Regions from separate parts of the Micromonospora sp. NPDC047187 genome, predicted to be linked through region 3. Evidence: riboswitches for the same ligand, from Rfam matches in the RefSeq annotation. Region 3 holds a riboswitch; each other region holds the start of a gene.
What was found. Region 3 has a riboswitch for cobalamin ahead of ABZ794_RS03845 (acyl-CoA thioesterase). Riboswitches for the same ligand answer to the same signal wherever they lie in the genome.
Positions count from the first base shown of each region.

Region 1 (5,416 bases), on a different contig from region 3:
CAACTCCATGAAGCCGAACGGGTTGCTCGACCCGTAGTGCGGCGCGATGCCGAGCTGGGCGAGGCGGCGGTCGGCGACGTGCTGGAGGTACTCCCGCATGTCGGCCAACGTCAGACCGGGCACACCGTGGCCCACCAGGTCCTCGGCGAACTGCACCTCACACTCGACGGCCTCGGTGAGCATCCGGCGAACCTGGTCGGCGAGGTCGTCGTCGAACAGGTCCGGCTCCTCGGCGCGAACGGTGTCGACGACGTCGAACGCGAACGCCATGTGCATGGACTCGTCGCGGAACACCCAGTTGGTGCCCGAGGCGAGGCCGTGCAGCAGGCCGCGGGAGCGCAGGAAGTAGACGTAGGCGAACGCGCCGTAGAAGAACAACCCCTCGATGCAGGCGGCGAAGCAGATCAGGTTGAGCAGGAACGTGCGCCGGTCCTCGCGGGACCGCAGCTCGCGCAGGTCGTTCAGCGAGTCGATCCACCGGAAGCAGAACTCGGCCTTACGACGGATCGAGGGGATGTTCTCGATGGCCGCGAATGCCTCGAAGCGCTCCGTCTCGTCGGGCACGTACGTGTCGAGCAGGTTGAGATAGAACTGGACGTGCACGGCCTCCTCGAACAGCTGGCGAGACAGGTAGAGACGACCCTCCGGGCTGTTGACGTGCTGGTAGAGGTTGAGCACCAGGTTGTTGGCGACGATCGTGTCACCGGTGGCGAAGAACGCCACCAGGCGGCTGACCAGGTGCCGTTCGGCCGGCGACAGCTTGTCCAGGTCGGCGAGGTCGGCGTGCAGGTCGACCTCCTCGACCGTCCAGGTGTTGCGGATCGCGTCGCGGAACCGGTCGAAGAAGTGCGGGTAGCGCATCGGGCGGAGAGTCAGGTCCATCCCGGGGTCGAGCAGCATGTGCGTGGTCCTCGTGTCGGTGGTGCTGGCGTCGGTGGTGGCGGCGTCGGCGGTCACTGGCAGGCCTCGCACGACTCGGGGTTCTCCAGCGAGCAGGCCAGCGCCTCCGCGTCGACGACGACGGGTGCGACAGCGCTGACGGTGGCCTGCTGGATCCGCGTCGCAGGGCGCGATCGCAGGTAGTAGGTGGTCTTCAGCCCGGCCTTCCAGGCGTACAGGTACATCGAGGAGAGCTTGCCGATGGTCGGCGCGGCCAGGAACAGGTTCAGCGACTGGGACTGGTCGATGAACGGGGCGCGGGCGGCGGCCAGGTCGATCAGCGCCCGCTGCGGCAGCTCCCACGCGGTGCGGAACAGCTCCCGTACGCCGGCCGGCAGCTCGGCGATGTCCTGCACCGAGCCCTCCGCCCGCTTGATCGCCGAACGGATCCGCTCGGTCCACAGACCACGGGCCTTCAGCTCGCGTACCAGGGCGGTGTTGACCTGGAGGAACTCCCCCGACAGGGTCTCGCGCTTGAACAGGTTGGACACCTGCGGCTCGATGCACTCGTAGCACCCGGCGATCGAGGCGATGGTGGCGGTCGGCGCGACCGCCACGAGCAGCGAGTTGCGCAGCCCGTACGCCTCGACCCGCTCGCGCAGCGCGTCCCACCGCGCGGTCTGCGTACCCTCGACACCCCACAGGTCGGGTTGGAGCTGGCCCCGCGCGGCCCGGGTCTGCGGGTACGCCGGATGCGCGCCGAAGTCGCGCGCCAGGTCGGCGGAGGTCTCCAACGCGGTCAGGTACAGCTCCTCGCTGATCCGGGTGGACAGCTCCCGCGCGGCCGGCGAGTCGAACGGCAGCCGCAGCGCGAAGAAGACGTCCTGTAGGCCCATCAGCCCGAGTCCGACCGGCCGCCAGCGGGGGTTGCTCGCCGCCGCCTGCGCCGTCGGGTAGTAGTTGATGTCGATGACCCGGTCGAGGAAGGTCACCGCGGTCCGCACCGTGACGCGCAGCCGCTCCCAGTCGATCCCGCCGTCGGTGAGGTGGGCGGCGAGGTTCACCGAGCCGAGGTTGCACACGGCGGTCTCGGCGTCGCTGGACACCTCGACGATCTCGGTGCAGAGGTTGGACAGGTGCACCACGTTGCCCGGCTCGGCGGTCTGGTTGCACAGTCGGTTGGCGGCGTCCTTGAAGGTCATCCAGCCGTTGCCGGTCTGGGCGAGGGTCCGCATCATCTTCCCGTACAGCTCCCGTGCCGGGACCTGCCGCACGTGGCGACCCTGCGCCTCGGCCTCCCGGTACGCGGCGTCGAACCGCTCCCCCCACAGGTCGGGCAGCTCGGGCACCTCGTGCGGGTCGAACAGCGACCACAGCGCGTCGGCCTCGACCCGGCGCATGAACTCGTCCGGGATCCAGTTGGCCAGGTTGAGGTTGTGGGTGCGCCGGGCGTCCTCGCCGGTGTTGTCCCGCAGTTGCAGGAACTCCTCGATGTCCGGGTGCCACGGCTCCAGGTAGACGCAGGCCGCGCCCTTGCGTCGGCCACCCTGGTTCACCGCGGCGACGCTCGCGTCCAGGGTGCGCAGCCATGGCACGATCCCGTTGGACTGCCCGTTCGTGCCCCGGATCAGCGCTCCCCGGGAGCGGACCCGGGAGTACGCGATGCCGATGCCACCGGCGAACTTCGACAGGTTGGCGACCTGGGCGTACCGCTGGTAGATCGAGTCCAGCTCGTCGAGCGGGGAGTCGACCAGGTAGCAGGAGGACATCTGGGTGTGCCGGGTCCCGGAGTTAAACAAGGTCGGTGAGCTGGGCAGGTAGGCCAGGCTGGACATCAGCCGGTAGAAGCCGACCGCCTCGTCCGCCGTCCGGGACAGGCCGCAGGACACCCGCAGCAGCCAGTACTGCGGGGTCTCCAAGACCAGTCGGCTGGTGGGGTGGCGCAGCAGGTATCGGTCGTACACGGTGCGCAGGCCGAAGTACTCGAACCGGCGGTCGCCGTCCGGGTCGATGGCGTGGTCGAGCGTCGCGGCGTGTGCGGCGACGAACGCGGCGGTGTCGTCACCGATCAGGCCCTCGGCGTGGCCGACCCGGATCGCCGCGCTGAACGAGGTGACGCCCTGTCGGCGCACCTCCTTGTCGACGTAGCCGGCCAGCAGCCGCGCGGCGAGGCGCGAGTACTGCGGCTCCTCACCGATCATCTCGGCGGCGGTCTGGATGGACAGCCGGTCCAGTTCAGCAGTGGTCGCGCCGTCGTAGAGGCCGCTGATGGTGCGGGTGGCCACCCGCATCGGGTCGACGTCGGTCAGGTCGTCGGCCCACCGCTCGACCGCCCGGACGATCTTGTTCACGTCCACGGGTTCGGTGCCGCCGTCGCGCTTGCGGACCTGCATCGGCGTCCGCCGCACTGTCGCGTCGCCGCTGGCCGGGACTACCTCGGTGACTGTCACCACTCGCTCCTCGGAGTTCGAGACCTGGTGGCCCGGACGCGAGGAGACAGACACCGACGGACGCCACGCCAGCCGGCGTGGGTCAGGTGGCGTCAGCCGTCCCACGCGGCCTCGGACCGCCGCCCACCCGGGTGCGGGTACGCGGCGCGCTGGCAGGTCTTCGGACTCGCGGGCACGACCGGGCTCGCCGGTCTCCTACTGGCCGTCGCTTCCCAGGCCGATTGGTGGCCCAGTGCTGATGACGGCGGTCGTTCCCACTCACCGCTGCGGGACAGTCCCGGATTTCCACCGGGTTCCCTGTTGCCTCGACCACCCCGGATGAGCGGCCGAACCAGCTGCGCTCGACACCATATATAGGGACGCAGCCGTTGTCACACCCCACATGTCGGTCTCGGGCGTGTCGGCGACGACTCGGTGACCACTGTCACCACCCCGGCCGACCACACCACACCGACCGACGCCCGACACCGGAGTCGGGACTCCCCACGCGGTCACGGTGGGCGGTATGGCGGATCGACCCGGCGAGGCAAACATCATATGTCTGAGGGTCTCCAGTGATCCACATCGTTGACGCGCTGGAGAAGCCCTCCGTATACTCCCAGTGATCATCTGATCTTTAGCCTAGCCGGGCGAGGAGCGCATGCCGCAGATCACTGCCGTCACCGTCGAAGACGTCCGCTTCCCCACCTCCCTGACCGCTGACGGGTCAGACGCCATGAACAAGGACGGCGACTACTCGGCGGCCTACGTCGTCCTGCACACCGACGGCGTCGACGGCGCGGGCGCGCCACTCGCGGGGCACGGCCTGACCTTCACCATCGGCCGAGGCAACGACATCGTCGCGGCGGCGGCAGTCCACCAGGCACAGCTTCTGGTGGGCCTGGACGTGGCGACGATGGCAGCGGACATGGGCGCGGTCTACCGCCTCCTCACCTCCGACTCGCAACTGCGCTGGCTCGGTCCGGAGAAGGGTGTCGTCCACCTGTCCCTGGCGGCCGTGCTGAACGCGTCGTGGGACCTGGTCGCCCGGGTCGCCGACAAGCCGCTGTGGCGGCTGCTCGTCGACATGTCCCCCGAGCAACTCGTCGACATCGCGGACCTGCGCTACCTGTCCGACGCGCTGACCCGCGACGAGGCACTGGCCATCCTGCGGGCCAAGGAGGGCACGAAGGCCGCCCGCCTCGCCGAGCTCGACCGGACCGGCTACCCCGCCTACACCACCTCGGCCGGTTGGCTCGGCTACGGCGACGACAAGCTGCGCCGGCTGTGCCAGGAGGCGGTGGACACCGGCTACGGCTACGTCAAGCTCAAGGTGGGCGCCAACCTCGACGACGACATCCGCCGATGCGCCATCGCGCGGGAGATCCTCGGACCGGATCGCAACCTGATGATCGACGCCAACCAGGTGTGGGACGTCGGTCAGGCCATCGACTGGGTCACCGCCCTCGCCCAGTTCACGCCACTGTGGATCGAGGAGCCGACCAGCCCCGACGACATCCTGGGCCACGCGGCCGTCCGCCGCGCCGTCGCTCCGATCGGCGTCGCCACCGGCGAACACTGCCACAACCGGGTGATGTTCAAGCAGCTGTTCCAGGCCGAGGCCATCGACTTCTGCCAGCTGGACACCGGCAGGTTGGCCAGCATCAACGAGATCGTCGCCGTGCTGCTGCTCGCCGCGAAGTTCGACGTCCCGGTGTGCCCGCACGCCGGCGGTGTCGGGCTGTGCGAGATGGTCCAACACGTGTCGGTGCTCGACTACGTCGCGATCTCGGGGGACCTCACCAACCGGGTCACCGAATTCGTCGACCACCTGCACGAACACTTCACCGATCCCTGCATCATCCGGGACACCGGTTCCGGCAGCGGCTACGTCCTGCCCAGCCAGCCCGGCTACTCCACCCGGATGCGTCAGGAGTCGGTAGCGCTCTACCGGTTTCCCGACGGCCACTACTGGGCGGCGACAGACCCGACTACCGTGTCATCTCCGGAGGCGGCGTACGTGATCGCGGGTGGGAAGGCCACCCCCGCCGGCCGTTAGGGGGATCATGTCTCGCACTGACGAAGTGGTCAACGGCATCAAGCGGATG
Region 1 covers NZ_JBEYUF010000014.1:139,165-144,580, forward strand. Annotated here, with positions in the region: gene ABZ794_RS22235 (ribonucleotide-diphosphate reductase subunit beta) at 1-900, opposite strand, end outside; gene ABZ794_RS22240 (ribonucleoside-diphosphate reductase subunit alpha) at 954-3,272, opposite strand; cobalamin riboswitch at 3,463-3,680, opposite strand; gene ABZ794_RS22245 (enolase C-terminal domain-like protein) at 3,970-5,367, shown strand; gene ABZ794_RS22250 (FadR/GntR family transcriptional regulator) at 5,375-5,416, shown strand, end outside.
Region 1: it holds a riboswitch for cobalamin, as region 3 does, so the genes downstream of both, ABZ794_RS22240 (ribonucleoside-diphosphate reductase subunit alpha) here and ABZ794_RS03845 (acyl-CoA thioesterase) in region 3, are expected to answer to the same signal.

Region 2 (5,416 bases), on a different contig from region 3:
GCCGCCGCGCGAGGGCCTCGATGAGGTCGATCGCGTCGGCGGCGGTGCCGGCCGGCCCGTCCACCACGTCGGTCAGCGCGGCGGGCAGCGCCAGTCGCTGTCCCGGCGACGCGAGCAGCTCCTGCTCGTCGAGGGAGTACGCGACGGCGAGGGCCTGTCGCAGGCCGGGCAGGGCCCGGGCGCCGCCCCAGATCTGCGGGGCGCGCAGCACCGCGAGGACCAGGTTGACCCTGGGCTCGCCGGTGGGAGCGTCGGCGAGGATGTGCAGCCCGTCGCGGATCTGCACGTCCTTGACCTCGCACAGGTACCCGTCGAGGTGCAGCACGAAGTCGTCGAAGTCGTCCGCGTCGGGCATCGCCTCGGCGTGCAGGTCGTGGTGCAGCTCGGCGGCGCGCACCAGGTCCCAGATCTGGGCCCGCACGGTGGGCACCTTGGCCGGGTCGAGGGCCTGCACCGTCGCGTACTCGTCGAGCAGTTGTTCCAGTTTGGCCAGGTCGCCGTAGGTCTCGGCGCGGGCCATCGGCGGGACCAGGTGGTCGACGACAACGGCGTGCGCCCGCCGCTTGGCCTGGGTGCCCTCGCCGGGGTCGTTGACGATGAACGGGTACACCAGCGGCAGGTCGCCCAGGACCGCGTCGGGCGCGCAGTCCGCGGCCAGGCCGAGGCCCTTGCCGGGCAGCCACTCCAGGGTGCCGTGCTTGCCCAGGTGCACCACGGCGTCCGCGCCGAAGCCGCCGTCCGCGGCGGGCGCTGTCAACCAGCGGTACGCGGCCAGGTAGTGGTGGCTGGGCGGCAGGTCCGGGTCGTGGTAGATGGCGATCGGGTTCTCCCCGAAGCCGCGGGGCGGCTGGATCAGCAGCACCACGTTGCCGAAGCGCAGCCCGGCGAGCACGATGTCGCCGCCCTCGGTGTACAGCTCGCCCGGCGGCTCACCCCAGTGCTCCCGCATCCGCTCGCGCAGCTCGGCCGGGACCTGGTCGAACCAACGCCGGTACGTCGGCCCGGGTATCCGGGCCTCGGCGGCGGCCAACTGCTCCGGGGTGAGCCACTCCACGTCGTGACCACCGGCGGCGATCAGCGAGTGGATCAGCGCGTCGCCGTCGTCGGGCGGTGGCGCGTCACCCAGGTCGTAGCCGGCCTCGGCCAGCGCGGCGAACAGCCGGACCGCCGAGGCCGGGGTGTCCAACCCGACGGCGTTACCGACCCGCGAGTGCTTGGTGGGGTAGGAGCTGAGCACCACGGCGACCCGCTTGTCGGCGTGCGGCACGTACCGCAGCCGGGCGTGGCGCACCGCGATCCCGGCGACCCGGGCGGCCCGCTCAGGATCGGCGGCGTAGACCGAGAGCCCGTCGGCGTCGATCTGCTTGAACGAGAACGGCACCGACACGATCCGGCCGTCGAACTCGGGGATGGCCACCTGCATGGCGGCGTCCAGCGGGGACAGGCCGGCGTCGCTGTCGGCCCACTGCGCGCGGGTGCTGGTGAGGCAGAGCGCCTGGATGACCGGCACGTCCAGGGCGGCCAGGGCCCCGACGTCCCAGGCGTCCTCGTCGCCGCCACCGGAGGCGTCCGCGGCGACCGCACCGCCGGCCGCCAGCACCGTGACCAGCAGCGCGTCACAGCGGGCGAAGAGCCCGAGTGGGCCGGCGCCCGCGGTCAGCCCGCGCAGCGAGCCGCAGAAGATCGGCAGCGGGTTGCCGCCGGCTTTGTGGACCGCGTCCGCGAGCACGTCGACGAAGTCGGTGTTGCCGGCGAGGGCGTGCGCCCGGTAGAAGACGATCCCCACAGTGGGCCGATTCGGGTCGGCGGGGTGTTCGCCGTGCACGCCGTACGCCGGGGTGGGCGTGGGTGCGGCGAACCCCTCGCCGGTGAGCAGCACCGTGTCGGAGAGGAACCGGGCCAGCTGCCCCAGGTTGTCCGGGCCGCCCTCCACCAGGTACGCCAGCGACTGGGTGACGACCCCGGACGGCACTGTGGAGGTGGCCATCAGCTCCGCGTCGGGCAGCGCCTCACCGCCAAGCACTACCGTCGGCACGCCGGTGGCGAGCACCGCGGCGAGACCGTCCGGCCACGCCTGCCGACCGCCGAGCAGGCGTACGACGACGAGGGCGACCCCGTCGAGCAGGGCGGGCACCTCCTCGGCGGTGACTCGGGCGGGGTTGGCCAACCGGTAGTCGGCACCGCTGGCGCGGGCGGCCAGCAGGTCGGTGTCGGCGGTGGACAGCAGCAGGATGCGCACGGCAGGCTCCGGAAAGTGACGCCCTGGGCCCTCACGGGGGGCGACCGGGGCGATGCGGGTGGGTACGGCGTCAGCCGGTACGACGGCCCGAGCGAACGGCGCCCCGACGCATGCGTCGGGGCCGGTCGGCGCCGGGCGATCAGCTCAGCGGTGCCGGTGGCCGGTGTCCTTGGAATGCACTGCCTGCAGCGCGATACGACGGTAATCGTCGGTGAATGAGACGCCGTGCGTCATCGGGTCCTCCTCGGGTGTCCACGCCCTGGGGTACGTCCCGACGGCCGAAGTATCCTGGCTTCCGGATCGACGCTCTCCCCCGGCCTTCCAACCGCAGACACACGGCCGTGACTCACGAGGGGGGATCGCTCCCCGGTGACAGTGGCGGGACCGCGTCGGATTCGCACCGACTTCCTTCACTGCCGTCAGGCCGCGAATGCTGCCACACCGCCGCGCCGCCGGTCAACGCCGGTCCGGCCCCGCCAGACGGGCGGCACTTATCGAGCTTCAACGATTGGTGCGGGCGCGGCTCCGCGCGACGCAATGCCCCAGATCAATGCCCGACGCCCTTTGCTCTGCTTACCTATGCGCACCGGGCACGGAGGGTCACCGGTGCAGATAGGCAAGCAGAGCAAAGGATGGCCGGACGAGCTCTGACCTGCGCCGACCCTCCGGCAGGGCGGTGCCGGCCGACACCCTCACGTAGGATCGGCGAACGCCACACCAGTGTCCGCGATCAATCTCGGAGGTCGATCACCATGATCGCCCCGCAGTTCCACCACCTTGCGGGCCGGGTCTGGCTCTGTCCGGGCGATCCCGACCCGGAGGCGGTCCAGGCCGGCGTCGCCGTCGTCGTCGACGAACGCGGCAGTGTGATGATCGACGCCGGGCAGAGCCCCGCGCACGCCCGCGAGATCCAGGCCGCGCTGGTCGCCGCCGGGCTTCCGGAGCCGCGCTGGCTGGTCTACACCCATCATCACTGGGACCACGTGTGGGGCGCCTGCGCCTGGCCCGGGGTGGAGATCGTCGGGCACGAGACAGCGGTGTCGCTGCTGCGCGCCGAGGCCGCCCGGCCGTGGAGCCACCGCTACCTGCAAGAGCAGGTACGTGCCGATCCGCGCCTGCGCCCGAGCTTTCAAGCCCGCGCACGCGCGATGGCGTCCTGGGAAGACTTCGCCATCCTGCCGCCAACTCGGACTTTCGCCGACGTGGACGAGCTGCCGGTCGGGGTTCGGCTACGCCACGTCGGCGGCGGGCACGCACCGGATTCGGCAGTGGTGCTGGTGCCCGACTCGGGGGTGATGCTGCTGGGCGACTGCTTCTACCCGCCGCCGGCGCACCTGCGCCGGCCGGAGGACGGCCTCGACGTCGACCTGGTCCGGCGACTGCTCGACAGCACCTACCACTGGTACGTCTCGAGCCACGCCGAGCCGATGACGCGTGAGCAGGTCGGCTCAACCCTCGATGCTGCCTGACCCAGCCTCAGCGGGCGTGGCGTTCCGGGTGGGCCCGGCTCCAGGTCCGCATCCGTTCCGGGTAGCCGGTGCGCGCCGCCTCGTACAGCGGCACCGCGTGCTTGCGGGCGATGGCCCCGGCCGCGCGGGGCGTTCCGGTACGGCGGCGGATCCACTCGCCGTCGTGGGCGATCGCCATCACCGTGGTGTCCGTCGCGGTCGTCTCCGGTTCCAGGTAGAACTCCACCCCGCGCCGGGTGGCGACGAACGCCTCCAGCGCCGCGAGGTCGTCGCGGGTCGCCTCCCGGTCCAGCTTCGTCGGGGTCGCCTCGGCACCCCGTGACCGGCGGTTGAACCAGCTCATGCCCCGCCCCTCTCCTCGACGTCCCTCCAGTGCAGCACCGGTTCCTGGCAATACGCTGCGCGCCGGATGGGAGAGAGCTGACCTACCTCGGGAAAGCCGGGTGGAACCCGCGGCGGGTGGGCGGTGTCATGAGTGTGATCCGAACGGAGGCTTCCCTGGACGACGAGGCGCTCGTCACCCGCGCTCGGGCAGGTGACCTGGAGGCGTACAACCTCCTGGTCGCCCGGCACACCGCGTCCGCGTACCGGACCGCGGTGCTGCTCGGCGCGGGCTCGGACTCCGAGGACGTGATCCAGGAGGCGTTCGTGAAGGCGTACCGGAAGCTGTCCCGTTACCGGGGTGACGCGTCCTTCCGGTCGTGGCTGCTCGCGATCGTCGCGAACGAGACCCGCAACCTGCACCGCTCTCGTGGCCGGCGCGACGGGCTCGTCCTGCGGGCGGCGGCAGCGGACCCGACGTCCGAGGTCGCCGGGGACGACGCGGTCGGCGCGGTCCTCGCCGGGGAGCGCCGGGCGTCGCTGGTGCAGGCCCTGCGACAACTGCCGGTACGGGACCGTGAGGTGATCGTCTGCCGGTTCTTCCTCGATCTCACCGAGGAGGAGACGGTGGCGGCTCTGGGCTGGCCCCGGGGCACTGTGAAGTCGCGTACGTCCCGGGCGCTGGCGAAGCTACGCGGCCTGCTCGACCGTGCGGAGGTCCGGCATGGGTGACCTCGAACGGGAACTGCGCCACCTGTCCGCCTGGCTGGACACCCCCGAGCCGCCCGATGTGACCGCCCGCGTCCGCGTACGACTCGGCACGCCCGCGCCCCGGCGGCGCCGGTGGCGGTCGCTCGCCGCGGTGGCGCTCGTCGCCCTGCTGGTGGCGCTGTTGCCGCCGACGCGGGCGGCGATCGCTGACGTCGTCACGGGGCTGCTGCGCTTCGCCGGGGTCAGCATCGCCACCTCGACCGCCCCGACGCCGCCCGGCGGCACCGCGTCGCCGTTGCCCGGGCAGCGGACCGTCGTCCTGGACGAGGCGCAACGGGCGGTGCGGTTTCCGATCCGCCTGCCGGCGATGCTGGGCACGCCCGAACAGGTGCTGGTCGCCGACCCGGACGCCACGGGCCGGTACCGGGTGGCGACGCTGCTCTACGACGGGGGCGCGCTGCGCGTCGACGCGTTCGACGGTCGCCTCGACCTGGCCTTCCACAAGGAGGTCACCCCGCCGGGCGCGAACTGGGTCCAGGTCAACGGCGACTTCGCCGTCTGGGTCGACGGCCCACACGCGTTGTCCTACGTGGACCGGGCGGGCGGGATCCGCCGGGAGACCGCCCGACTTGCCGGCTCGACCCTGATCTGGCAGGACAACGACGTGAGCTACCGG
Region 2 covers NZ_JBEYUF010000040.1:2,729-8,144, forward strand. Annotated here, with positions in the region: gene cobN (cobaltochelatase subunit CobN) at 1-2,239, opposite strand, end outside; cobalamin riboswitch at 2,521-2,650, opposite strand; gene ABZ794_RS32660 (MBL fold metallo-hydrolase) at 2,992-3,708, shown strand; gene ABZ794_RS32665 (hypothetical protein) at 3,716-4,051, opposite strand; gene ABZ794_RS32670 (RNA polymerase sigma factor) at 4,180-4,761, shown strand; gene ABZ794_RS32675 (hypothetical protein) at 4,754-5,416, shown strand, end outside.
Region 2: it holds a riboswitch for cobalamin, as region 3 does, so the genes downstream of both, cobN (cobaltochelatase subunit CobN) here and ABZ794_RS03845 (acyl-CoA thioesterase) in region 3, are expected to answer to the same signal.

Region 3 (5,416 bases):
TCGACTCCGACCAGGTGATGGAGTTGGCGGCCGCGGCGGCCCACGCTGCGGTGGTGGCGGCGGAGGAGCCGGAGCTGCGGGAGGAGCTCGCGTACTGGACCAGCCGGGCCGCCGCCGGCGCCGGATTGCCCCCCGAGGTGCTGCCCGAGCAGCCCCCGCAGACCACCGTGCCGGTACGGGACTTCGGCAAATCCGGAACCCTGCCGATCAGCCCCGGACACGACCGTGCGGCCGCCTATGCCATCCTCTGGAACATCGACGACGAGCCGGACAGCTGGCTGCGCGCCGGAGAGGGGCTCTCCGCCGCCTGGCTGACCGCCACCCGGCTCGGCGTCTCGATGGTGCCGCTCAGCGGCGTGGTCGAGACCGACGGCACCCGGCAGACACTGCGCCAGATGCTGGCCGGGCTCGGCTTTCCGTATCTGGCGATGCGGCTGGGGATCGCCGACCGGGCGCACGCCGCGCCACCCCACACTCCGCGCCTGCCCACTGAGCAGGTCGTCGACACCTCCGCGGTGGACTCCGGCACCAGGTAGCGTGCCCGTCCCCGGACGCTCACCGGGGGGGGCCAAGCCCAGGAAACGAGCGTCTCGCGGAAGCCACCACGGGATGCGCGTGACAAAACCATGCCGGCCGGGCATGACCCACGACAGCCGATCGACCAACTCCTCAAAGACGTGAGGACAAGCCTCGATGGGCTGTCGTGGGCTGTGCCAAGGTGGCTTGCTGATCGACAACAGCGGCGCTTTGCGGGCCGCGCTCCGCGCTGTGCGGATGAGCTCTGCCTGGGATTGACAGCCACCACCAGACCGATGCCGACCTGTCACTGCGACGACCAGCGACCCGGGACCAGGAGCCACGAGCAACGCTGCAAGCAGCGAGCCCTGACCACTTCGGTGTCCACGAACGGCTCGGCTCAACCGGCGACGTCCACGACGACCTTGCCCTCGGCGGTGCCGTCGGCGACCAGCCGATGGGCGTCCATTACCGTGTCGAGCGTGAACCTGCGCTCGTCCAGTCGGGGGCGCAGCGCGCCGGCATCGGCCAGCGCCGCGATCTCGCGCAGGATGTCGCCGTGGTGTTCCCGGCCCCGCCCGGTGAGCATCGGCAGCAGGGTGAACACGCCGGAGTAGGTCGCACCCCGGAACGACAGCGGGGCGAGCGAGTGTGAGCCCCAGCCCAGTGCGCTGACGACGTGCCCGTGGTAGGTGCGTACCGCCGCGAACGAGGCGTCGAGCGTCGCGCCGCCGACGTTGTCGACGACGATGTCGAATCCCTCGCCGCCGGTGTACCTCTCGACGTACTCCTCGACCTTGCTCGCTGTGTAGTCGATCGGCACGGCACCCAGACTCTCGATCACCCGGAGGCTCGCCGGCCCGCCCGTGGCGTACGCCTCGGCGCCTCGCGCCTGGGCAAGTTGCACACCCACGTACCCGACACCTCCGGCGCCTCCGTGCACCAGGACCTTCTGCCCGGCGCGGACTCCGGCCCGGTCGACCAGCCCCTCCCAGGAGGTGACCGCCGCCAGGGGCAACGCGGCGGCCTCCCGCATCGAGAGGCTCCTCGGCTTGTGGGCCAGCAGTCGAGCGTCCACGGCGGCGTACTCGGCCAGCGAGCCCTGTAGGTCGCCGACGCCCCCGCACAGCCCGTGCACCTCGTCTCCCGGCTCGAAGCCGGCCACGTCCGCGCCGACCGCCGCGACGACGCCGGCAAGGTCCAGGCCGAGCACCGCGGGCAGCTCGACACGCGCGTGCGCGGCCTTACCTGCCTGGATCTTCGTGTCGAGCGGGTTGACCCCGCTGGCGACGATCCGCACCAGCACCTGCCCGCGCTCGGGGGCGGGTTGATCGATCTCCTCGACCGTCAGCGGAGCGTCGAACTCCCGCAACAACGCGGCGCGCATAACCATCCACACTCTCCGTGATCGAGGCTTCACGTGGACGCTATCCGACCGGATCGGCGGCGGGGCGGGTTCCTCGGACCGCGCCGGCGCCGCGACGGGCGGACCGAGTGTGGGTCAGTCGTCTTCGGCACCATCGAGTAGCGCGCGTCGCAACGCCAGTCGGTGCTTCCGGCGGATCTTCGCCTCCCGGTACCGTCGGCGGTCCCCGTCGGTCTCCGGTAGCAGCGGCGGCACGGTACGAGGCTGGCCGTCGTCGTCGATGGCGACCATGACCAGGTGGGCGGTTGCCACGTCGGTGGGAGGCACCGCCCGGTCCCACCGGTCGGCGGTCACCTTGACGGCCACCTCCATCGAGCTGCGGCCGGCCCAGGTGATCCGGGCGTCGACGTGCACGACGTCGCCGACCCGCACCGCGCGGAGGAACGCCGTCTCGTCGATGGCGGCGGTCACCGCCGGCCCGTCGGAGTGTCGGGCGGCGACCACACCGGCGACGGAGTCGATGAGGTTGAGGATCCGGCCGCCGTGCACCGTACCTATCAGGTTGGTGTGGTGCTGGTCGGGAAACCACACCGCCGGGTCGCGGACACACACTGGCGAGGACCTGGCCGTGCACCACACGCACGGCCCGTCACCCGCTCAGCCCACCCGCGAGGCCGACGGCAGCGCACACGGTTGTGTACGCGGCGCCGGCAGGTCTTCGGACTCGCGGGCCTGACCGGTCGCGCCGGTCCCCTACTGGCCGTCGCTTCCCAGGCCGTTGGCCCAGTGCTGATGACGGCGGTCGTTCCCACTCACCGCTGCGGGGCAGCCCCGGATTTCCACCGGGTTCCCTCTTACGACGCCCAGCCGGTCACGACGGGGCGAACCAGCGCCGTCGGCAGCATAGCTGGCCAGGGGATCTGTCCACCGAGGGCGTCCTGCCGCGGCGGCGGACGGCCTCATCGTCAACTTTTGTCGTCCGAGGAAGAAGATCGCCACCTATTGAAAAAAGTCTCGCGAGGGTGAGGATATCCAGATGCGTCGTCTCCCCCAGACTTGCGGGCGGGTGGTCTCGGGCCTCCTCGCGTTCCTCCTCGCCTCGGCTGTCGCCCTCCTCGCGTCCGCCCAGCCCGCCGCGGCGCACGGGACCCTCGCCACGTCCACACCGGCGAGCGGCGCCACCGTGCGCGAGCCGTTGACGGAGGTGCGGCTGTACTTCACCGAGAAGGCCGCCGCCAACGCGTTCTTCACTATCACCGCCCCGGGCGGCGCCCGTGTCGACAACGGCTGGTCGCAGGGGGAGCCGAAGCCGCTGGAGAAGCCGGTGCGGGAGTACTTCCTGGTCAACGGGCAGTTCGAGCCACGGGAGTACACGACGGGGTTCCCCGCGGTGGTGTCCGTCGCCCACCTGCCCGCAAAGGGCCAGTACTCGGTGAGCTACCTGTCGGTCGCCTCGGACGGCGACACCGTGCGGGGCACCCTGACCTTCCGCTACGACGGGCGGGTGACGGCAGCGCCGAAGGGGTGGAGCCCGCCATCGACCCAACCGGACCCGGCGCTGGTGGCCGCCACCGAGCAGCACAACACGTCCGGGCAGGCCTCGGCGGTGCCGACCACCGCGGACGATCCGTCGACCCCGCCGGCTGCGGCGGCCCCGTCGACCGGGTCGACCGAGGAGAGCGGTCCCGGGGCACCGGCCTGGGCCGGCTGGGCGGCGGCGGTCGCGGCGGTCGGGGCGGTGGCCGGGTTCGTCGTCTGGCGTCGCCGATCCGCCGGCACACCCACCGGCCGGGGCCGTACCTCGGCGGCGACCTCCGGTCGACGCGGCGGTGGCGCCCGTGCCACGAACAGGGCCGGCACTGGCAAGACCGTCGGCGGCAAGGCTGCCGGGGACAAGACCGTCGGCGGCAAGGTCGGCGGGGGCAGGGCCGGCGCGGCGACGGGCGTCGTCGCGCGTACCGCGAGCGACAGGCAGCGGCCCGCCACCGTGCCGGCGGCGCGCAAGGGCGACACGGTCGTCACGGCCCGCACGGGCGTCACCGTCGAGCCGACGCCTACCGATCAGGTGACCGAGGCCCTCGCCAACGCGGACGGCGAACCGACGGTCGACCCCGGGCCACGGCCCGACACGGACCTCGCCGCCGCGACGCCTGGGTCCCGGCTGAGCAACACCCACCTGGCGCTGTTCGTCGGCGGGCTGGTGGTGGCCCTGTTGGCCGGGTTCGGGCTGGCCCGTATCGGCACCGCCGACGAGAGTCCGGCGACCGGCAACGCACGACCGTCGGCCGGTGGACCGTCCGACTCGGGGCAGGTGGGCTCCGCGACCGACGGGCACCAACACCCGGCTGGTACGGGGCCGCACACGCATCGGGGTGACGACGCGCCGGGCGCGACGCTGGCGACCGGGACGACGGTCAGCGCCGGTGGGTACACCCTGCAGCCGCTGGAGCGGTCCCAACCCCCTGGTGTACGCGCCGACTACCGGTTCCGCATCGTCGGGACCGACCGGCAGCCGGCAACGACCTTCCCGGTCGTCCACGACAAGCCGTTGCACATGATCGTGGTGGGCCGCGACCTGTCCGGCTACCAGCATTTGCACCCGACGATGGCACCCGACGGCACCTGGAGCGTCCCCCTGACGCTGGCCCGGCCCGGCGGCTACCGCGTCTACGCCGACTTCTCCGTCACCGCGGCCGACGGCAGGCAGCAGCCTCTCGTGCTGGGCGTCGACCACACGGTGCCCGGCGCGCACACCCCGACCGCACTGCCGCCGGCACAGGCGCAGGCGACAGCTGGTCCGTACGCGGTGTCGATGACCGGCACCCCGACGGTGGGGGTGACGGCGCCGATGCACTTCCAGGTCAGCGCCGACCCGACCGTACCGGCGCAGTTGGAGCGGTACCTGGGCGCGTACGGGCACCTGGTAGTGGTTCGTGAGGGCGACCTCGGCTACGTGCACGTCCACCCCGAGCAGGAGTTGGTCGACGGGACCGTCAAGTTCTGGCTGACCGCGCCGAGTTCAGGCCGGTACCGGGCCTTCTTCGACTTCCAGGTCGCCGGCAAGGTGCACACCGGGGAGTTCACGATCAACGTTCCCTGACTCCGGAACTTTCTCCGAGCTGCGGCCGACCAACCTCCCAGCAGCAACCATCGGAGGAAGAACACATGCGCACCACCAGCCCAAACGCTTCACGCCGCCATTCGGCCGCCATCTTCGCCGCCGCGATCCTGACGGTGGGCGTCGCCGGTTGCGGCTCGTCCGACTCTCCGTCGACAGCGCAGGCGGGCCCGCCCGCGTCGACCTCGGCCAACCCGGACGCTGGTGTGCTCGGCATTCGTGACCCGTGGGTGAAGGCGGCCGACAAGGGCATGACGGCGGCCTTCGGGACCCTGGTCAACGACGGCGACACCGATGTCACGGTGACGAGTGCCACGACCTCCCTGTCGCCGATGGAGTTGCACGAGATGGCCATGAAGGACGGCAAGATGGTCATGCGGCAAAAGCAGGGCGGCATCGTGATCAAGGCCAAGAGC
Region 3 covers NZ_JBEYUF010000001.1:888,496-893,911, reverse strand. Annotated here, with positions in the region: gene ABZ794_RS03855 (nitroreductase family protein) at 1-536, shown strand, start outside; gene ABZ794_RS03850 (zinc-dependent alcohol dehydrogenase family protein) at 917-1,909, opposite strand; gene ABZ794_RS03845 (acyl-CoA thioesterase) at 2,018-2,494, opposite strand; cobalamin riboswitch at 2,574-2,788, opposite strand; gene ABZ794_RS03840 (copper resistance protein CopC) at 2,919-4,982, shown strand; gene ABZ794_RS03835 (copper chaperone PCu(A)C) at 5,048-5,416, shown strand, end outside.